Linked DNA regions of Rhodohalobacter sp. SW132. The protein of the gene in region 2 interacts with the protein of the main gene of each other region in a pairwise test. Links are inferred from orthologs where the notes say so. Each region holds a gene or a part of one and is shown on either strand. Other genes may lie near its edges.

Region 1 (11,306 bases), on a different replicon or contig from region 2:
TCCCAAAAGCTTTCATCAGACAGAACGTAGGAAAAACTCACCTTGGGATAAGGCTGAAGTCCTAAATCTTCACCAAATGCACTGTTTCCATCGACTCTTAATCCCAGAGTCAAAAAGTATCTGTCTTTGAAGTCGATAACCGACTGGCCGAAAAAGCCGCCAGTGATGATCCGAATCCGGTCTTCAAAACTCAGTGTTCGAGCACCGCTTGTGAGCGTCGGTTCACCAGGTCCGGGAAACTCTTCGGCATGCCCGGTAACGGATGCTTCACGAGTCTGAACGGTTTCACCACCCCAAGCAAAATTAAATCGTAAATCTGGATTTATTCTCCAATTATAAGTACCGGTATAGTCTAAAGTGAGTGTAGTGTAATTCCATCGTTGGTTGGAGCGGATTCCTTGTGTAGCTCCTGGAAATCCAACAGGTCTTTGCTGAAACAGGTCGCTATCAGCATAATCATAACCAACAGTAAAATCATGGTCCAAATTAGAAGCCTGTTGGTAATTCAAAGTGCCTCCAACCATAAACCGATTGTTATTTGTCTGGATATCGTAATCCAGAAATTGATCTATATCCTCTATTCGGCTCGAACCGATATAGTTTTGATCCTGTCTGTAGGCATTTAGAGTTAAACCCTGGGCATTATTACCAGATGCAGTATTTATAATGGCATGCCGTGTATACGCGCTATTTACTCTAAGGTAAAGATTCTCGGCTAACTGTGATCTGAAGTTTGCCCTGAGTGCATATTTATCCTCAGTGTCGTTTGGTAAAACACCCTCACTATCTGAAAAATTACCTGAGACATAGTATTGAACTCTGTCATCTCCGCCCCTCACCGACATAGAATATCTCTGTGAATGCCCGGTTCTCAGCCAGGGATCTAAAAAAATATATGGCACTTCATCAGTTCCAAAAGGTCTCATGAAATTAGCACCCTGTTCAACTTCTGCATGCCAGATAGGCCGGTCAATATTGGAACCCATTTTAGTAAATATTTGAATCACACCTGCAGCAGCTTCAGAACCGTATAGAGTAGTAGCAGCAGCTCCTTTAATGATTTCAACATTTTCAATATCTGCAGGAATAATGTCATTGATTGGGGTGGATTGTACATTCGCTCCTCGTCCGGCAAATCCTACTGGAGGAACATTGTTAGGATATGGTTCACTACGCAATCGAATACCGTCTATGTAAATCAAAGGCTGATTACTCATACTCACACTGACATTACCTCTGATCCGTATTTGACCACCTGCACCTGAAGAGCCGGCAGTTTGCATGATATTTACCCCAGCGACCTGTCCCTGAATCATACTTTCTACATTACTGGTACTTCCGATCAAGTTTTCAGCCTGAATTCTACCAACAGAACTGCCAATTTCGCGTTGCCTGGTCATACCTGCTTGCCCAGTTACCACAACCTGATCTAAACCAATCATATCAGATTGCAACTCAAAGTCCAGCTGTAATACTTCGTCAGCAGATAACTCTACAGTCTGCTCTGATGCGCGGTAACCAATGAAATTTGCAATAACAGTATATGTGCCCGGTTCAATGTTTTCAATCGTGTACTCACCATCCATGTCAGTAGCTGTTCCACGTTGTAATTCTTCGATTATAACATTTGCAGCGGGTAAGCTTTCACCAGTTTGCCTATCGATTACTTGCCCGGTTAGTGTGGCATTTTGTGCGAATGCTGTTGTATTGAAAGTGGTGTTTAAGAAGAATAGTGTCAAAAACACGAAACACCAATTAAGGTAAGTGTAGCTTTTCTTCATATTGAGCAATTTTAGATTTGATTAACAAAATTAAATATCAAGCAACGACAGGCTAATCAAATCATTAAAATTGACAATTTCAACAAATAAATTAATTCAAAATTGAAAATTTTAATTAATTAAATATAAATAAATTCTTTTTTACCTAAATAAATTAATTTCTAATCAAAAGGGAAGCCCTTTTCTTTGAATGTTTATTAATATTTTTAAAATTAAAGCTAAATTAATTAAATAATTTAGCTTTAATTAGTGATATGATTTATCTATTAAATACTAAGACGAGTAAAAAAAATTATTTCTGGAGATAATTGTCAAAAAGAAAGGCACAGTCTTGAGTATTAGGATGAAGAAATGGGCTGCTGGAATTAATATTTAGGTATAAATTAAAATGACCTGCAGTTAACGATAGCTAAAGTTTAGAATTGATTCTCTAAATACATTCTCATAAAAGTAGTTTTCAACATAGTTTTTTAAATATTCTGAGACTGTTCAAAACGAAGATGTCTCATCAATTACGTCATGTTTGACTCCAATTCGGTATCTCTTGACTGTTAGGTAAGGGATTTTTCCGTTGGCCGACTGCTCTCCTAAAAAAATGAGTGAATCCATTTTCCCTGCGGCTTGTTCCCGCAACAGTAAGTACTCATTGGTGTCTGTTCAAATCCGTGACAATTGTATTAATGTAGAGTTATCTATTTATTCTCATTGCTGAGCCTATCCCCATAATCCACCAAATAACGTTCATACGGTTCATCCATCAGTGGGGAAGTGATTAAAAAGTCAGCCGAGGAGCGGTCACAGGCAAGCGGAATGTTATAGACGATTGCCATTCGGAGCAGGGCTTTTACATCAACATCGTGCGGCTGTGCCTGGAGAGGATCCCAGAAAAATATCAGCAGATCCAGCTTTCCCTCAGCGATTGCCGCCCCGATCTGAAGGTCACCCCCGAGCGGACCACTTTTAAACCGGTGAACCGGGAGCCCGATTTTCTCCTGTATCAAACCGCCGGTAGTACCGGTACCAAACAGCTCATGTTTTTTCAGGATGTCACTGTTGTACTCGGCCCAGTCGAGCAGATCAAGTTTTCGATAATCGTGCGCTATCAGACCAATCCGTTTTTTGGACTCCATAGTTGAGGTATGTGAACCAATACTGGGGTGCGATTTTGATGGTTTGATGTTGTTCTGCATAAAGACTGTATTGATTTTTAAAAATTTAGGAGCTCTCTGTTTGCACAACCTGATACCGCCGATTAATAAATATATATAACTACATTAAGGTCTGTTTCGTGACATTTCACGTTTCAAAGTACTATGTGATGAAACGTGTGTTTCTATTGTATCAGCTTAGCACAGGTGTAGAAAGAGAATAGAGATAATTTACTTTATGCAAAAGCATTTTGTTGAATAGGGGAGGGAAATAAGATTGTTATCTCAAGACCTCAGTTCGATTCTTGAATTATGGAGAAAAAAGTCCCCCTTAGAGAGGCTGTGAGGAAATTGTTTTCCAAATAAATGTACTTAAATAAATTAAGATTTCTTTCATTTTCTCAGCTCCCAGGCTTTCTGACCCACCCCCGTCCCCTCCCTATCGCGCCCTAACGGGACTTGATAGGGAGGGGAGCTTCAATACAAGCTTACACGCCTAAAAAAATAAATAATGCCAACGAATGAGAGTGTAAATTCTCACAGCCTCTTTAGGGGAGACTTGATACTGAATAAATGAAATAGATTGTTATCTCATGGCAAGTTAGATAACCAGTTTCATGGCAGGTTTTTGCAGATTAAGCCGCCGGATCGGGTGGAGTTTATCACCAAACCCTTTAATTTTTGATTCTGAACCGCTGATGTCGCAGTAAATATCATCCTGCATTAAAAATCGCTGCAGATCTTTATGGGCGAGAGTGGTGTCGGATATCACAAGTTCATCGCTGTCTGCTTTTTCAACAAGGCGAGCGGCAAAGTTCACGGTATTGCCAAAGTAATCAATCCTGTTGTTCAGAGTTACTGCATAACAGTTTCCGCAGTGCAGTCCTCCCTTCAGTTTGATTTGATTCTCCGCATTCTCCGCAGAACTGAAGTATTTTTGGGCTTTTCTGTATGCCCGAACGGCTCCATCCGGTTTCCGGAAAACGGCCATGATAGCATCCCCGATGGTTTTAACAACGGCCCCGCGCTCTTCACGAATGATCTGCCGCAAAACCTCAAAATGATCCATCACCCGGCTGATCGCCTCTTCATCACCGCCTTTGGTATAAATCGATGCGGAATCGATGAGATCTGTGAAGAGAACACTTAGTTCCGTGCACTTCATTTTCAGAGAGGGACGGAGCTGCTCTTTTGGAAAACAGTCGCGAAACAGTTGCTGAGATGTAACTTCTGCAGCCGAAACGCCATATGCGGCCCAATTTGTGTCCTCCACAGAAACAAGCAGCGGATTGTCAGTCCGGTTCTTGATGATCATATCGGAACGGGGATTGAGAGGAGTATAATCATCTTCTCCTTCCCCTTTTTCGAGCGTCATGGTGACGTTATCCAGACCGTTGATGTCAGCTTTTACATGCATATCCCGGTCGAGAGTATCTGTTCGGACACGGAAATCGCCTTTGGGAAGGTTTAGTTGTACAAAATGTTTTGTGCCCGGCTGAATGTATTGCTGCAGCAGCACGTGGTCGCGATCGTGAGGGCCGGAAACACAGTAGGTATCTTCACTCAGCTTTCGGATCAGCGGATGACATTTAAAAACGAGCTGAGTTGAATTATTCAGGTCAAAATGCACGGTGTCACCGCAATGCCTGCAGTAGTGAGAGCTGCTTATTTCATCCAGTTTTCGCGAAATTTTTAACGTACGCCTGCACGTTGGACAGATCTGCCGCCACTCCATGTTCATGATGTTTAGCAGAACCGCCTGGTACCCGGTTTCCAGCACACGATGCAGGGGAAATGCCCACATTTTAGCCAATTGAATCGGGTTGATAACTTTCAGATCCTGCTCGTCACCGAACCGAAGGTGTTCGATGATCCGGCGAGAAAGTTCCGGCTCTTTACTGGCGGCGGTAAGATGATCCAAAAGCGTACTCCATTTACCCGGATTACGGGTTTTCCAAAACGGCCGGTTTCCTTCGGGAAATCTGTGGCCGACGATAGAATCATCATACTTCTGAATGATTTTTTTTAACTTTCGCCGGAAATGTGCCGAAAAATGACGTTTTGTACGCACTGAGCCCATAAACCCGCGTGCCACACCTTCAAAATGAATTGTGATGGCCGTACCTTTTTCGCGGCTGCTGCGAAGCGGGTTCAGCTCTATTTTAATATGCAGATTTTCGTACGGTCCGCGCTGGTATTCCCGCTTAATTTTTAGAAAGTGAGGGGCTTGCCACTGATACGGCTCTTCCTTCCAGATATCGGCACGGCGAAGATTGTTATATTCGAGTTGGGCAAAGTGACGGGGTAGATCGTGTGAGATGACGGCTTCCTGAACCGGATGCTGCCCCATATCTTTAAAAAAGCGATTGGAATCCGATATATATGGCCATAGCTGCGGCGGGGTTCCCGCCGAATTAATTTGCCAACTGTAGGAAAATGGGTAACTCTTCATCAAAAAGTTTTTAAAAACGCATTGTCGAGTTTCTACACGTGATATCGTATCTTGACGATTCTATATCTAAAAGAGTATTTCAACATTAATTTGTTACAAAAAAACTATAAAAAACATGGCAGTAGAACGAACACTCACGATATTAAAACCGGATTGCGTACGTAAAAACCTGATCGGTACTGTTACCGCACAGATCCAGGAAGCCGGCTTTTCCATTAAAGCATTGAAATTGACCCGCCTAACCAAAGAGACAGCCGGCGGATTTTATGCCGTACACAAAGAGCGTCCATTTTTCGGTGAGCTTGTAGAGTTTATGAGCAGCGGACCATGCGTTCCCATGATCCTTGAAAAAGAGAACGCTATCGAAGATTTCAGAGCCCTGATTGGTGCTACAAATCCGGCAGAAGCGGAAGAGGGAACCATTCGTGCACAGTTTGCCGACAGTGTTGGAGAAAATATTGTTCACGGATCAGATTCTGTGGAAAATGGTAAAATTGAAGGGGCCTATTTCTTTGCCGAATCAGAAGTTGTTGCTAATAACAGCTAATTTTTCTTTGTGGGAATATGTACCAGAGGCCGGTTTGAATTAATCCCGGCCTCTATTTTTTCATACATGGAATTTGCACTATCAAAAACTTCATCCATCACTTTTCATGATCACTTCTACTGTGCGGACTGCGATATCAATACTAATTTTTGGACTTATATTTTCAGCTATTGCGTGCGATTCAGGCGATTTGAATAGCCCTTCCGAAAGAACAGCAGTTGTTACAGGCGCAGAGCGATTGATTACCTACCATCTGGATGAGATCCAGGAGAAACGCGTGGGACTGGTGATGAATCCCACAGCTGTTGTAGATGGTGTTCACATGCTTGATACGCTCCTTGCCCGTGGTGTGAACATCACAGCGCTGTATGCCCCCGAGCACGGATTTCGAGGTGAAGCGGGCGCTGGCGAAAGAATAGAAGATGGGGCAGATCAGCAAACCGGCCTTCCCGTTTATTCACTGTATGGACAGACGCGAAAACCGACTCCTGAAATGCTCCGGGATGTGGATCTGCTGCTGTTTGATATGCAGGATGTGGGGGCAAGATTTTATACCTATCACGCAACGATGGGATTGGTGATTGAAGCTGCCGCAGATGCCGGGCTGCCTGTCTGGATTCTCGACCGGCCAAATCCGCTGGGTGGTGAATATATCAGCGGATGGATACGTGAGGATGAGTTTACCTCGTTTGTCGGCCCGTATGCCATGCCGGTGGCACATGGCATGACTCTTGGCGAGCTCGCAAAAATGATGGTTGGGAAACAATGGCTGGATACAGAGTCCGATCCTAAGATTCGCATTATTGAAATGGAAGGGTGGAGCCGGGAAATGCTCTGGCCAGACACCGGGCTTCCCTGGATTGCGCCATCGCCAAATCTGCCAACGTTCGAGCACGCCTATGTTTACCTGGGCACATGCTTAATAGAGGGCACAACTATGTCGGAAGGACGGGGAACGGAAGATCCGTTTTTACTGATCGGATCACCATCAACCCGGCTTGACGAGGAAAACTTTGAACGTATGAATCAATCAATCAGCGGTGGAAGAGTGAGCCCGGCTGTGTTTACCCCGGAGTCGATACCGGGAGTGGCCCCATCTCCAAAACATGAAGGCGAAGAATCATATGGAATTCGTGTACATGTAGATGATTACACAGCATACGAACCATTCGAAAATGGCTTGATTATAATAGCTGAACTTATGCAGCATTCACCAGAAGCTGAGACAAATAACTTTCTCTATAGGCTTGCAGGTACAAGAAAAATCGACCAGGTAATCAGTGGAGAGGCTTCACCGCAGGATGCGGATTTTGAACTGGATGAATTCAAAGAGGCGCGTAAGAACTATTTAATTTATTAATATATGATTAAATTTCAATATCTAACGATTTGGAACAAAATAGATTTTTACCTGTTTGTATGGTTAAATGTTGTCTTTTTGCTGATGGAAATAGAGTCTAATATTACAAAGTAAAAGTTAAGAGATTCACCAGAGACACATTTACACCCAGGAAAAAGAAATCTAACCAACTAATTAAAAAATAAAATCATGAGTTTAAAGAAGATTCTTGCAGGATACGGATTATGGAAGTTGAGCGGTGGCTGTTTCGGGATATTGGTAATTATTGGAATAATCGTCGCACTTATTATGTTGTAAACAGGCTCTGTCGCATACCTTAATTGATGAATGCGGAGATTATACTGCTGATAGAATAAAATTTATATTCCGTCCAGCTTTTGGCGCCTCCATTCGTAACAAACAAGGGCAGCACTGACGGATGCATTCAGCGATTCAACATCGTTGTGCATGGGAAGTGAAAGCAGAAAATCGCAATGTTCGCCCGTTTTTTTTCTCATTCCCCGTCCCTCATTTCCAATTACAAAAGCCATGGGTACGTCGTATTTCTGGTTCCAAATCGTGGTTTCAGCGTTTTGATCGAGGCCGGCAATCCAGAATTTATTCTCCTTTAAAGTCAGGATGGCCTGGTTAAGGTTTACCGCCCGTACAATTGGAATTCGTCCGGCGGTTCCTGCACTGGTCTTCATTACTGTGGCGTTTACCGGCGCCTGGCGATGCTTCGGCACAATTACGGCTGTGATTCCGGCAGCAGCAGCAGTGCGTAAAATTGCGCCAAAATTGTGAGGATCTTCAATTTCATCAAGGCAGAGAACAGCCGTTTGCGGGGTGGGGGTAATATCAATCAGCCAATCTTCAAACTCGATGTAGGTGATCTCAGAAATAGCGGCTACCACGCCCTGGTGGTTCACATCCCCAACCAGGTCGAAAAGTTTTGAGGGCGGAACACGAGTAACGGGAATTTTATGGTCCGATGCCCGGTTAAAAATAGAGTGTACGTTGTTACCCGACAAATTATCACGTACATAAATTTTATCTACACTCGATGGATCGTTCGTGAGAAGCTCATCGATTGGTTTGATACCGTATGCATATTTGTTAGGCATTTATAATAATTGTGCTTGCAGTTTGCATGTTGTCAGTCAAATGATATTATATAGAAAATGTTTTTTTGTTGTCTGTGGATAAAACCTAATCTCTAAGATTATCACCACTATGAAGAATAACCCTAAAGAAAAGAAATCCGGCAACCAATATCTCGGGTTTACCGGTAAAAGCCAGCAGAAATCAACTGTTCAGCAAAAAAAGTTTCTATTCTTTCTGAATGGTGACGCCGGAGTCATTACCGCAGGTATCATTCAGATTGTAGCAGGACTTAGCATCGTTGGCGTAACGATCTTAGGTCTTTTAACTCCATTATGGCTTTCCGCTGTTTTAAGCCTCATTGGAAGTATATCAAGTATGTTCGGTGTCTACCTTATATTTCACTCCATTGCTGCAAATGGTAATTTTGATACCTTGATTAATCAATCCATTAAACGCGTTATTCGGGACCAGAATTAGAAGCGCTTTTTATGGTTGATGCTGTGTGGAATCTGGCTTCCAGGGCTATCAGATTGTTAGTAGTTACTGGATGAGTCATTCATGAACCATAAAATGAAAGGGTCTGGAACGACCCGTTTTGTATAAAAGTCTACCCATGACTCAGCAGATTATTTTCATTCAATTTCTAATCTCGCATCAAGAGTGTGCCCGCCCGTAGTTCAAATTCAGAGATGCATACCCTGAAATCTGGCGGAGGAATTCGAACCGTAAAAAATAGGGTTCAGCCGGTTGGCGGTTTCAAAACAAGAGCTGGCTTTTTTGTAATTGCTCACCGCGGAGCCAGTTTCGATTTTCCTGAAAATACCATGCCTGCCTTTGAAAATGCATTCAGAATGAAAGCAGATATGATCGAACTTGATGTATTGCTCTCACGGGATGGAATCCCGGTGGTGATGCATGATGAAACGCTTGATCGAACTACGAACGGCAGAGGAAATGTACAGCATTTTCTGTACAGAGAACTTCAGGAATTGAATGCGGGAAACTGGTTTGGTCCGGAGTTTAGTGACGTTACCATCCCATCACTCCAGTCGGTTTTAAGCTGGGCAAAAGGTAAGATTGCGCTCAACATCGAGATTAAAGGAGAAAAGAGAGGTCATGTTTCAAAAACGAGTATTGAGCCGGCGGTTATTGAACTCGTCAGGCAGTTCGAAATGGAGAATCACATTGTGATTTCCAGTTTCAGCCGGAACGCAATTAAACGTGTCAAAGAAATCTCAGACGACATCTCAACCGCTATTCTGAATAGTGAATACAGCTATGGAACACGGCTTGTATATCGTATGATGAGTCGTTTGGATGCTGATGGACTCAATATGCTTTCGCGTCAGATGAAGCGTCCGCTGATGAAGAAGCTATCTCAACATAACGTGCCGGTTTGGATTTATACTATAAATTCAGAAGCTGAGATGCGAACCGTGATTCGAAAAGGGGCAACCGGAATCTTTTCTGACCGACCCGATCTGTTACGAAAAGTGGCCTCAGAAGAGTTGTCGGCCTTAGATTCCTAAGAATGAATTAGCTTTGCAGAGTATGGATAGAAAAAGTTTATTCTTTATTGTGATTTGGTTTGAACGGGAAGAGGGAGCCTGCTATTTTTAATTTTCCATCAACCAAGGTAAAACTCACATGCCCACGAAATATATTCTCGTTACCGGAGGGGTAACATCATCACTCGGCAAAGGAATAATTTGTGCTTCCCTGGGGCGTCTTCTTGTTGCCAGGGGTTTAAATGTTACCGTCCAAAAACTTGATCCATACATTAACGTGGATCCCGGGACGATGAACCCCTATGAACATGGTGAGGTTTACGTGACCGATGATGGCGCTGAGACCGATCTGGATCTGGGCCATTATGAACGATTCCTGGATATAAAAACGTCCCAGCAGAATAACGTAACCACCGGCCGTATCTATTACGATGTTATTACAAAAGAGCGCCGCGGTGTTTACCTGGGAAAGACAGTACAGGTGATTCCTCATATTACAGACGAGATCAAATCACATGTCATAAACCTGGGCGAATCGGGGAATTACGATATTGTGATTGTTGAGATTGGCGGTACTGTGGGTGATATTGAAAGTTTGCCTTACATTGAGGCAATGCGCCAGCTGAAATATGAAGTGGGCCGCGAAAATACATTGTCGATACACCTGACACTTGTGCCCTATCTTGCCGCAGCACGTGAACTGAAAACAAAGCCGACGCAACACTCCGTCAAAACACTGTCTGAAAGTGGTTTGAGTCCCGATATTCTGGTTTGTCGTTCGGAACATTCACTCGATACATCCATCCGGGGGAAAATTGCCCAGTTCTGCAATGTGGATATTGAAGATGTAATCGCTTCACTTGATGCTGAGAGCATCTATGAAGTACCGCTTCTGATGCAAAAAGAGGGGCTTGATAAGCGGGTAATCCAAAAGCTGAACCTCACTACTTCAGAACCCGACCTTGAGCGGTGGATTAGTTTTGTGGATAAAATCAAGTATCCGTCAGCAAACGTGAAGATTGCGCTTGTAGGAAAATATGTTGAGCATCACGACTCCTATAAATCGATTGTTGAAGCGTTGATTCACGGAGGCGCCGCGAACGATGCAAAAGTAAACATCAAATGGGTTCAGTCCGAAACACTAAACGCTCAGAATATTGAGAAATACCTTGGGGACGTTTCAGGAATTCTTGTTGCCCCGGGGTTTGGTGATCGCGGAGTAGAAGGAAAATTCCGTGCTGTGAAGTATGCGCGGGAAAACGAGATTCCATTTTTTGGAATCTGCCTTGGCATGCAATCAGCCGTAGTGGAATTCGCCCGGAATGTAGCCGGAATGGAAGGTGCGAACAGCACAGAATTCGTTAAGGATACTGAATTTCCTGTGATTGACCTGATGCTTGAACAGAAGAATGTGAAAGATAAAGGCG
Region 2 (11,488 bases):
AGCAGAAATTTTCAGATAAAACGTTAAATCGGGAACCGTTTTGTGAGACGCGATGGAGTTCAGCTGATTGATCACCCCAATAGTGGCTGACTCCCGGCCATATCCCTGGTAGGCAACTGTTGAGTCGTAAAAACGATCAAGGATTACCACGGTTCCTTTCTCCAATAGTGGATTTACTTTTTCAGCAATGAGTTGTGAACGAGCGGCAGAAAAGAGGAGCATTTCGGTGACGGGATCCATCTCATCACCCCCATGCAGCAGTAACGTGCGAATTTGCTCGGATATATCGGTACCGCCCGGTTCCCGGAATACTGAACAGTCTGTTTTTTGCTTTTCGAAATATTCTTTTAGCAGGCGAATTTGCGTGGTTTTTCCGCTGCCATCAATCCCTTCAAACGTAATAAACACGTGTAATCTTTCGGTTATTTAAAATCATCCATGTCGTCGATCGACTCTTTTGGCATTACAACTGCCATTGCAATATATAAAAGAAAGAAACTACCTGAACTAAGAAAAAAGGCAATCAGAAAACCGATACGTAAAACGGTTGAGTTGAGCCCAAGATATTTTGCGAGACCGCCGCATACTCCAAAAAGCTTACGGTCTGTGCGGGATTTGGTCAGACTGCCTGAACTTGATCGTAATCCGCTGGTAAATGAGGATGAAGAACCACTTTTCTGCTTACTCTTCCTTTTTTCTTTTTTCCCGGCAGCAGCATCTGAATACAGAAATTCATCCAGTTTATCGTACGTTTCTCTTTTAATTTCTTCCTTTTCCTTTTCGCGATGTTTTTCTTTTTTTGATCCTTTCAAAAACCCAATACAGATTATAGCAACCATCGCTCCAGCCAAATAGGGTGTCAGATTAACAAGAGTTGAAAGAAATGTAATGCCACCCGATCCAAACAGTTCTGCGCCGATTGTCTGGCCAACGAAAGCAAGTGCAATAAAAATAAAAGCGAGACCGCTGATGGTTCGGATATTCCAGATACTCACCTTCTCTTTTTCTTCATCTGTTTTCAGAAAATCCTTCAGTGAAGTTTGTAAATCCTCATCTGAAATCTGCAGAGTGGACGACCGTGAATGCTGTTTAGATTGACTGACCATGAGTTCTGACGTTTATTTCGATATCATTAATTTGCGTAGTAAGAAACGATTGGTTTCCAAACTTTCTTAACCTTACGAAAGCATGTTCAATCGGTTACACCTTTTTTTAAATGACTTTATTCTCGGTAATTACCTGATTTGGTTGTTCATCAAACGTTTCCACAGGCAAGCTACTCCATGATAATGTACAGTTGTAACATAACCCAACAGAGAACGAATTTGAATTCTTTAGAAACCGATCGTAATACCCTTTTCCATACCCAATTCTATTCCTTGAAAAATCAGCAGCAGCCATCGGAACGATGATCAATGAAAGTTCTGAAACATCAACCGGATCTTCTTTAAAAGGCTCTTTTACTCCCCATTCATTGGTGTACAGATCATCTAAACTTTTTATTCTATGATGAGAAAGTTTGCCGTTCGGCTTCATTTTTGGAACCACTACCCTTTTCCCCATATTAAAACAGGTTTCAATGATTTTTGTGGTAGAAACTTCCCGCTGCTCTTCCATCGATACGTAGGTGTGAACCGTATCCGCTTTTTGAAATGCGTGTTGATTGAATAACTGGTCCGCAATTCGAATACTGAGTTCAAGGTGTTCTACCTCGCTTAACGACCTGCGCACATGAAGAAACGACCGGCGTATATTTTCCTTTTTCTCTGCAATGGATCGTTCAGTCATAACCAAATCATTTTGTGTGAAAAAGGTTCTTCATCCTGAAGTGCATCCATCAGATAATCCCAAATATTGAGTCCGTATCGGTTCATATAGTACACAAACGCGATCTCACGTTCCTGTAAATTTCCATTGGGGAAAAGGTTCTGTTTGATACGCATAATCCGATCAATCTGAATTTGATCTTGTTTTTTCATGGATCGGTAAACTTTTCCCTTTACCTTCTCGAGTTCATTGAAATAGGCAGCTGTTGCTTTGCCTACACTGCCGGCTAATGTTGGATCTATCTCCGAAATCTGTTGCTTTTTCACACGAGATAGCTCTTCAATATGATTTTGCCATACTGTGAACATTTTTTCAACATCATGCTCTTCGGTCTTTTCAATGTAGTTCTGCTCAAGATCTTCGATTCGCTGCTGGTAATCGGTCCATTCAAAAGGAAGTTCCCCCAATATTCTATCGATAGCACTCTCAATTAAAGTGAGGCTGAACCGCGGAATAATCGGTGGCATTTGCTTGTCAAAAACCGGGTAGATCTCTTTCATTTGAGCATAATATGCAATTTCTCCCGGACCGCCCACATAGCCGATCACAGGCAGCAAATGATCCTGAATTACAGGTCTCAGAAATACATTAGGTGAAAACCGCTCCGGATCGGAATCAATTTCGGCAATCAGTTCAGCTGAATTCCAATCTTTGTCTGGAATACGCCATTTGTCATCTTCAAAATGAATCTTAATTCGCCTGCCGTTATCGTCAAAGTAAAAAAGGTTTGATGGATTCACATCAACCTGCCCGTGATACCCGGCATCTATCAAGTTATATGTGGTATCATCCAGTAGATTTGATATTTCATTCTGATGATCAACCGCAGTGATGAACACATCTTTCGTAAACTCTTTTATTTTTTTGTGATTGTTTCCTGCTAATATCAGCCCATCATCCTCAAAAATTGAGAGCAGCCATCTACCAAAACTTTGAGCAAATGTCTGCTCCGGTGTGTAATATTTTCGAAGTTCATTTAGCAAACGATCGGTAAAGTCTGTTTCATCGAGTTGTTCTTCCACCTTTTTCTCAAAACGTACGAACTCATCTCCTAAATGTATGTTGCCAGCTGCGGGTGGATGATATTGATAGTCTTTGTGTTTGTAGGTGAATTCATCTGTTGTATCAGCCTGGAACAACTTTACAGCTGATACTTCTTCGATATCGTGATCTTCATCAGCCAGCCAGAACACAGGAACAACTTTTCGGCCGGTATCCGCCTCAATATTTTTTGCGGTAAGTATTGCTGTGATTGTCTTGTAAATCGTAAAAAGAGGACCCCCGAAGAGTGAAACCTGCTGACCAGTCACCACAGCAACCGTGTCCGGATCCCGAAGTGATTCAATCTCTCGAATTGTTCTGTCAGAAGGGCTAAAAGTTTGGTTGAAATCGAGCAGCAGGTCCGTAATGTGCTCACGATCGCCAGTGAATGAGAATTCATGGCAGTATTCAGAAAGTACCTTTCGATCAGGCAGACCTGTCGTAAAAAACCGAAGGATCTCTTCGTTTCCGTTTATATAATCTTTGAAAAGCTTAGAAAATGGAAGATTCTCGAATGTTTCCGGCGTAACTTCCACACTACCCCTTTAACCGGTTGATCTGATCTCTGATTTTAGCAGCTTTTTCGTAATTTTCGGTATCGATTGCGGTTTGAAGCTCTTTTTCGAGTTTTTCAATTCCGCTGAGTTCATTCTTTTCCTCTACAATACCTTGCGCACTCTTTTTGGAGCCCGGTTTTTTCTGTTCTTCAGATTCAATACCAGCTTCATCAAGAACACTTGTATGAACAAATATCGATGCACCAAAACGGATAGCAACCGCAATCGCATCACTTGGCCTGGCATCAATTTCAATTTTTTCATCACCGCGGTTAAATACTAATTTTGCGAAAAACGTCCCTTCTGAGAGTTCATTGATCAGTACGTAATCAATCGCCGTATCAAAACTCATGATAATATTCTTTACCAGGTCGTGCGTCATCGGCCTTGGAGGTTTAATACTTTCAAGTTCCAGTGCAATTGCCTGAGCCTCAAAGGTTCCGATAATGATGGGTAAACGCCTGCCTCCACTCTTTTCAGTTAAAATAAGAGCGTATGCCCCGCCGCTGCTGGGGCTGGTTGACAAACCAAGTATGTCCATTTCAATTTTTTGCAATGGTGTCTCCGGTATGCATTAATTTTTGATTGGAAGTTAAGGAATTTCAACTATCTCTTAAACAATAACCGTTCCGATATTTATCCTCAAGATTTTGAATGATATGCTGTGTGGAATCCCACAATCTGAATTGCTGACCGATATATCTTTTGTATCTTATTTGATACACAATTAACATAACAGAAACTGGAAGAATTTGATTTCAAATTATGAATGTAAAAATCAAAGAGCAACGAAACCCGAGAACCGGAAATCCAACTACCGTAATTACCGGGATCACTCACAATCCACAGGTGATTGAAAAACTTGAAAAGAAGTTAAAATCGAACTGCGGAGCAGGTGGGCACACGGAAGGAAAAACTATTTATATCCAGGGTTCCCATACTGATAAGATAAAATCTATCCTGACAAAAGAGGGATACACTGTACAGTAATGAAGTAAAATTGTGTATTTACATTAATTTACAATAAAGTTTCAATTTTTTTGTAACAAATCGGTGTCAGGATACTCTTGAACATACAGACGTGTATTGTTCTCTTGATCAATTTAAATACCGGATCTCTTGTTTGTAAAGACTGATAGAAAAAATGTACTGATCGTTGAAGACGATGGTATACAGCAAATTATAATGAAAAGATTTGCAGACAGACTTGGATTGAATGTACTGGCAATCGTCTCTAAAGGTTTTGAGGCCGTGGAAACTGCAAGATCTCTACCCGAAATTGATCTGATCATGATGGATGTCCGTTTGGCGGACAATATTGATGGTATTGAAGCAATGACCCGTATTCGAAAATCAGCCAATAGCATTAAAGTTATCTACGTTACTGGTAATTCGGAACCTGAAACGAGAAATCGTGCATTAGAGACGAATTATGATGCTTTTCTTGAAAAACCGGTCACTGAGGAGAAACTCCGGTTTGCAGTATCCAAAGCGTTTGCTGAGGTTTAAGTTTTCATCATTTAAATTAGCAATCGAGGGTAGAATCATTGTATTTTTAGTAGATGAAATTCTCTGCAATACCATCGCTTTTTCTACTGTTTTTCTACATTTTTCCGGCAAATTCTGTTTACTCACATCCGCTGCCGGAGATCGTGGAGTCAGATTCCATTCGTGTTGGTGTTGTACTTAGCGGAGGCGGAGCAAAAGGTATTGCTCATATAGGGGTGCTGAAGAAATTAGAAGAAGCCGGCGTTCGAATCGACTACATCACCGGAACAAGTATGGGCAGCCTCGTAGGCGCCCTGTATTCGATCGGCTATACCACAGACCAGTTAGAAGAGATTGCCAAATCAAGCAGCTGGGATCAGCTTTATACTGAAAGACCAAATCGGCGATATCTCTCAAACTTTGAGAGAATGCAAGGTGACAGAACCATCGTCTCTTTCCCCATTCGTGAACGTGGCCTTGATTTTCCCTTCGGTATAATCAGCGGGCAAAATATTTACGCTTTTCTATCCCGCTATACATGGCCGGTTCATGGTACGGATCGATTTGAAAACTTTCCTATCCCTTTCGCAACGGTTGCAACTGAGCTTGAAACCGGTGAGCCAAAAGTGTTTCGTTCAGGATATTTGCCGGATGCAATACGTGCCAGTATCTCCATTCCCTCCCTGATTCGGCCTCATGTAATTGACGGAGTTGCATACATTGATGGCGGACTATCAAATAATTTACCGGTACAAGAAGCGAAAGAGTTAGGTGCAAATTTCATCATCTCGGTAAATGTAGCTGCCCCGCTTATGCCAACGGACAGCCTGACCTCTTTTGCCGATGTTTTCACCCAGGTATTAAACTATCGGATAAATGAAAAAATTGAGGCTCAAATTGAAGAGTCTGATATCTACATCAGCCCTCAAGAAGCAAATAGGTTTGAAATTGTTGATTTTGACCGGGTTGATGAGTTAATACAGGTTGGTTTAGATGAAGCCGATCTCTATATGGATCAATTTAAAGAAGTTGCTGCCCGGCAGGTTGCAAAACCGCAATTGCGACCCGGAATCGGCAGTTACGGGGCATTACCATTTAATCGCGTGATCATCAGCGGAAACGACCTTATAACCGACGAATTCATATTAAGTGAATTAAATCTTGAGCAGGGGTTTCAATTGACCCCGGATTTTATTGATGAGAAAATCAATCAGCTTTACAGTACCCAGCTTTTTGATCTGATTACCTACCGAATTCAACCGGATGAATCGTATTACTATAATCTGCACATCAATGTTGAAGAGAACAGAACTGATGTATTCAGAGTTGGTTTGCGATACGAAACTCAAACGGATGCATCCATATTGCTGAATACACAGTTCAGAAATTTGTTGTTTAACGGCTCTAATTTACGGTTTGATTTACGTCTGGGTGATGAAATCAAAGCTTCAGCAGAATTACTGGCATACGGAGGGCTTGGATCCCGTATGGGTATAATGACGAAAGCAGAGTACAGTTCAGAAAATATTGATCAATTTGAGGCCGGTGAACGTACATCACGCTTCAAAAATCACAGAACCCGATTGCAGCTTTCTGTTGGTAATTATTTAAGCTCCAATAACCTTATTGCCGGGGGAATAAGACGAGATTTTATCTATCAGAACAATACCATTAATCCTGATATGATTCTCCCCTCTTCAAGAGATCATACCTCCTATTTTTTCCATTTTAACAGAGATCGTCTTCACAGGAAGTCGTACCCAACCAATGGTACCCGTTTCGTATCGAATGCAAGTTATAGCGGCGATTTTTCGCTGAGTAACATCAACTACCTGAGAGCCGGAAGTTTGATCGAATCATTTTTTGAGTTATCTAATGATTTTTCAATCAGGGCCCTGTTATACGGCGGTTACAGTTCGGGGGACGACCTGCCCTGGGGATCATGGTATGCCATAAACCGGCTCGATTCTGAATTTGGTTTTGTACGTTTTGGCGGATTCAACCGGTACGAACTTACCAGTCGCAACATACAAATGGCCTCCGCAGGGATACAGATGGAGCCGATTTATCATCGGTTTATTAACTTTGATTTTTATATCGGTCGATTTCCTGATGAGTGGGACTTAGCTACAACAGATATCGTGCAGGGAGCGAGTATTTCTGTCGGTGCCCTTACCATATTGGGACCTGTTCAGGTTATACTATCCACAAGTACAGAAAACAGTTTTCTTGCAGAATTTCAAATAGGATACCAGTTTTAATGAACGAAGAAAAAATACGCAGCCAGATTACAGAAATTGAGCAGGAACTTACTGAAGAAAATGACCGCGCTGATCTGCACAATGATGCCGGAGTTGGATATTCTCTTTTAGGGGAGTTTGATAAGGCAGAGCGCTATCATAAAAAAGCGGTAGAGTTGCATCGAACACCTGCTCACCTGTTTAACCTGGCAAACATTTTTTCTCAGCAGGAAAAACTGGAGCAATCAATAGATATGTATCTTCAGGTGCTGGAATTGAACCCTGCTCACATTGGTGCTTTAAATAATCTTGCGGATAGTTATGAATTGAATGGTCAGACTGACAAGGCGCACGAGTTATTTCATTATATCACACACATTCAGCCGGATGAACCGATGTCTCATTTTAACCTCGGAAACTTTTTTCTAAGGCAAAACCAACATATAGAAGCGGCTAAGTGTTATGAGGCAGCAATCGAAAAAGATGAGAATTTTACGGATGCCTATTTCAATATCGCCTGGGTTCTGTTCCAGGCGAAGGCGTACAGAGAAGCGTTAGAGTATGCAAATTTAGGTCTGGAGACAGATCCGAATTACGACGATCTGAAACAGATAAAAGTGAAAATCGAGAAAGAGTTAGCTGAATGATGTCGAAACATCTGCTATAGAAGATTTTTTTGCACGCATGGAACGGTTTGCTACCTGTACTTCTCTTTCCAGTTCCAGGGCAAATTTAGCGGCCATTCGCTGATCAAAACCGGGACGGCACCCTATTTTTGGCAGTCGCCTGAGGTTTTTTCTGGCTCTCATTCCAGATCGGGCATATCGCTGCAGTTCTGAATCTTGTTCCTGCAACTCTGAGAACGATTGCAACTCAGCTTTGGAAAGTTTTCCTTCTGCGAAGTCGTTCACGAACTCTTCAAGTAGGTTCTCATGTTGTTTAAAGCTCATCATATCGAAGTAGCGTGTTTAATTGAGGATGATTAGAGATTGATACCGGCCCGGCAACATTTAGTTCCCAGAAAGTTTATTTCTGAAGAATTAATGTGCCGGGCACCGGGATTTCTCTTTCCGGGTACACTACTTCAACTGAGTACAGCCTAAATTGTTTCAGGATTTACGTACTCTCCGATTAATGCCTGCAACTGTTGCCGGGCTCGGTTTATTCGGGATTTCACCGTACCCATTGCGGTATCGGTAATCTCAGCAATTTCCTCGTATGTAAGCTGCTGAATATCTCGTAAAACGATTACTTCTCTGAAGTCATCATTGAGTGTCATTAATGCTTTTTCAAGTTCTTTAACCGACATTTTTTGGTGAAGCTGATCATCCTGGAGAATCACGCTATCCTCAATTTCAAATTCTCTGTCATCCGGATCAGAAGGATCGGCATGCATAGAAATAGTTGTCATGCGCTGCTTCTTTTTATACATGCTTTTCGCAAGGTTCAATGCAATGGTATACATCCAGGTTGAAAGCTTAGCAATTCTTACATAGGATTGTCGGCTTCGGTATACCCTCAGAAATGTTTCCTGAACAAGATCTTCGCAATCCTGGTGGTTGTGGGTATAACGGTAGAGAAAATTGTGGAGGCGATCTTTATATCGCTGAACAATAATATCGAAAGCCGGAATGACGCCAGCCTGAAGTTGTTCCATTACATCTTCGTCGGAAAGTGAATGTAAGTTTACTTTAGTTGATGATTCCATGGTGGTACCCCTATTTCGAAGTTGCTGTTTTGTACCACCGGGCGTTATCAGCCGATGATACGTTTTATCAGCAGGAGGTAGATCGAAGGGATATCAAGTGTGCTGAAGCCTTTAGCTGCCCGATCTGCATCGAGCAGGGCTTCAAAAATGCGAGGCATTTCGGATAGCTGAAACTGAGAAGCATCTTTCCATTTAAAGTTGAAAAGATAACTGCTGCCAATTCCAAGTTCGGATTGAACCTGGCTTTTGGTCAGCTGCTTCTCCATCAGCCGTCGAATTTGCCATACATCTGCGAACACTCTGTAAAAGAACCCTACGGATCGAATAACTTCTCCCGCATCTGCATTACTCTTGAGCAACATCTGTTCCGCAATGCCAAGGGCTTTTTCAAGATTTCGCTGAAATATGGCTTCTTTAAGCTCAATCACCGAATATTCGCGATATGAGCCGATTATTTTTTTTACGTGGTCTATAGTCACTCTCTCCTGACTGTCTACAAAAGTGCACACTTTATCTATTTCAGTGGACAGAAGTTTTAAATTATTACCTACAAGCTGAGCCAGGATTTGCGAGGCCCGCGGGTCGAGCTGTTTATTATATTGAGATTTGGCCCACTCCATCGCCCAGTCTGCCAGCTGATAATCGGGTAATGTTTCAAATTCAAACTCCTGAACATTTGAATTGGATTTACTTTTAAAAGCTTTTCCGAGCGAGGTTCTCCCATCCGGTAATTTTTTATCAATGATGCATAAGGTCGTTGATGGATTTGGCTGCTTTGCATAGTGTTCAAAATCATTAATGTTCCCTCCTCCTGATTCGCCAACCCGTAGTTTTAAAAAGTCGCGAACAATTACAACTCTCTGCTCCGCCATCATCGGAAAGCTTTTGACTATGCCAAGAACTTTTTCGGGAGTAGTCTCGCTTCCATAAAGAAGATCAAAATTAAAATCTTTTTGATCCCCGGGCACAAGTTCGCTTATCTCCTTTTGAAGCCTCTCAATAAAAAATTGCTCCTCTCCATAGAGGTAATAAATGGGTTTCCTCTGGTCCGGAGTACGTATACTGTTGCGTGCTTTTTTGAAAAGATCTATGCTGGTTGCCTTTGCCAAGAGTTGTTTTGTTCGAGGGATTGAAATTTAACTAACGTAAGGTGAGATGATAGGAATTGTAATCAGAACACACCAATGAAAAACATTCAAAACATGGAATTGTTTGGTAGTTCTAACCATAGTTTCGAAAAGGATACAGCTTAATAGTCTTAGAAGTCCGGCAATTCATTATCGGGTTGAAAAGAGTGCCGTCCACTCACCTGATAGATCCGCTAACTGGAAGGAATATAATTTCGACACCGGAACACCCGACATTCTATAGATATCATCACAGTAAATTGATTTCACCAAAATACCAATCATAAAAAAAGCCTGCCCCGAACTTAATCAGGACAGGCTTAAAATCATTATCGCCTAATGAAATCTGTTAGTCAGAATTTAGCTTTTTTTCGTTACCAGGAGAACAATCAACCCGATAATAACAGCCAAACTAATGAGGAACAGAATAAACATCAGGTTGGATACCGGTTCTGCTGACCGTGCCCAGTCACCGAGTTTTACGTCAATTGAGGCAATTTGTCCTTGTGAAAGAACATTTCCTGTAGTTAAATATTCGCCCCAGTCAGATTTCACCGTATTGTTCCAGTAATTGCTGAAACTTTCATAGAGTTGTACATCTGCCTCTTCATTCTGCTCACGGGCAGTAGCTGAGGCATTGTCTACAAAGGAGTTCAATGCATTATTAAACGCATTTTCACTGGTAAATGCAGGAAGTTCAATTCCATTTTGGTTAAACGCGGTACTAAGAGCGTTCCAAAGTTTGTTATCGACGCTTGCCTGCCATGCGGCGAGAAGATCTGTAATCTCCTGTTCAGCCTGTACGGGTGAATCAGAAGCATATGCATTCGCCATTCTGGAACCAACCCGATCCCAAACTGTCTCGAAATATGCGTGCTGAGCTCTCATGCGCAGGTAATCCTGTGCTTCAAGGCCGGTTTCTCGATCGGCCTGATTGATATACTCAGAAAGGATGGTTCGAAGCAGTGAAAGCGGATCGTCTTCAAGGCTTTCGCTCGCTTCTGCAATTTCAGACTGAGTCTGAGAGTCCATTGCCTGGTAACGGTTGAGTAGATTTTCAAGGAAATCTGAAACAAACTCATCACGTGACTCCAGGTTTTGTCTGTACTGGGTTACCAGTCCTGAGAGCCTGCGTTCGTTGGCAGAAGCCCGTTCAAGCCGCTGTCGCACAGCTTCCGAGTCTTCATCCATTTGAGCAATTTGAGTGCGGAATTCGTCGATTTCAGCCTGCAGGCCTTCAATTCGTTCATTCAGCTCGTTTACAACTTCAATGTTGCTTTCGGCTCCGCCTAAACTGGTACGCAAAATAGCTACTCTATCTTCAAATGTATCCGGATAGAGAGCTGCGTTCAGAAGTTCTTCGTATCCTGAGTAATCAGCTTCAAGCTGATCAATCTGGTCGTTAATATCACTAACATCATCAGATGAAGCCGCACTGTTTATTCGATCTGTGATTTCATTGTAATCAGCTCTGAAATCTTGCTGCACCTGGTAATCACT

Evidence for each region.
Region 1: the proteins of DYD21_RS06305 (region 2) and ndk interact in binary tests that used the Escherichia coli proteins (3 or more experiments, as listed by UniProt). The link is inferred for Rhodohalobacter sp. SW132 from one-to-one orthologs.

The regions. Positions count from the first base shown.
Region 1 is NZ_QUOK01000005.1:171,796-183,101, reverse strand. The notes cover bases 4,395-7,212. They hold ndk (nucleoside-diphosphate kinase), read left to right. Parts: upstream 4,395-5,496; coding sequence 5,497-5,928; downstream 5,929-7,212. Other genes in these bases: DYD21_RS11415 (exo-beta-N-acetylmuramidase NamZ domain-containing protein), read left to right, coding at 6,035-7,212; DYD21_RS11425 (adenylate/guanylate cyclase domain-containing protein), read right to left, coding at 4,395-5,381. Outside these bases: DYD21_RS11435 (TonB-dependent receptor domain-containing protein), read right to left, coding at 1-1,745; DYD21_RS11430 (methylglyoxal synthase), read right to left, coding at 2,474-2,911; more of DYD21_RS11425, read right to left, coding at 3,531-4,394; more of DYD21_RS11415, read left to right, coding at 7,213-7,288; 23S rRNA (guanosine(2251)-2'-O)-methyltransferase RlmB, read right to left, coding at 7,648-8,391; DYD21_RS11405 (hypothetical protein), read left to right, coding at 8,501-8,848; DYD21_RS11400 (glycerophosphodiester phosphodiesterase family protein), read left to right, coding at 9,061-9,900; DYD21_RS11395 (CTP synthase), read left to right, coding at 10,019-11,306. UniProt on the Escherichia coli protein: Major role in the synthesis of nucleoside triphosphates other than ATP. The ATP gamma phosphate is transferred to the NDP beta phosphate via a ping-pong mechanism, using a phosphorylated active-site intermediate.
Region 2 is NZ_QUOK01000002.1:396,494-407,981, forward strand. What follows is about bases 1-3,000. They hold DYD21_RS06305 (5-formyltetrahydrofolate cyclo-ligase), read right to left. Parts: upstream 1,789-3,000; coding sequence 1,213-1,788; downstream 1-1,212. Other genes in these bases: tmk (dTMP kinase), read right to left, coding at 1-408; DYD21_RS21295 (PspC domain-containing protein), read right to left, coding at 423-1,106; bshC (bacillithiol biosynthesis cysteine-adding enzyme BshC), read right to left, coding at 1,785-3,000. In the rest of the region: more of bshC, read right to left, coding at 3,001-3,404; DYD21_RS06315 (bifunctional nuclease family protein), read right to left, coding at 3,406-3,981; DYD21_RS06320 (translation initiation factor), read left to right, coding at 4,191-4,415; DYD21_RS06325 (response regulator), read left to right, coding at 4,545-4,934; DYD21_RS06330 (patatin-like phospholipase family protein), read left to right, coding at 4,988-7,174; DYD21_RS06335 (tetratricopeptide repeat protein), read left to right, coding at 7,174-7,800; DYD21_RS06340 (hypothetical protein), read right to left, coding at 7,789-8,106; DYD21_RS06345 (sigma-70 family RNA polymerase sigma factor), read right to left, coding at 8,253-8,861; holA (DNA polymerase III subunit delta), read right to left, coding at 8,909-9,970; DYD21_RS06355 (hypothetical protein), read right to left, coding at 10,349-11,488. UniProt on the Escherichia coli protein: Involved in the removal of 5-formyltetrahydrofolate.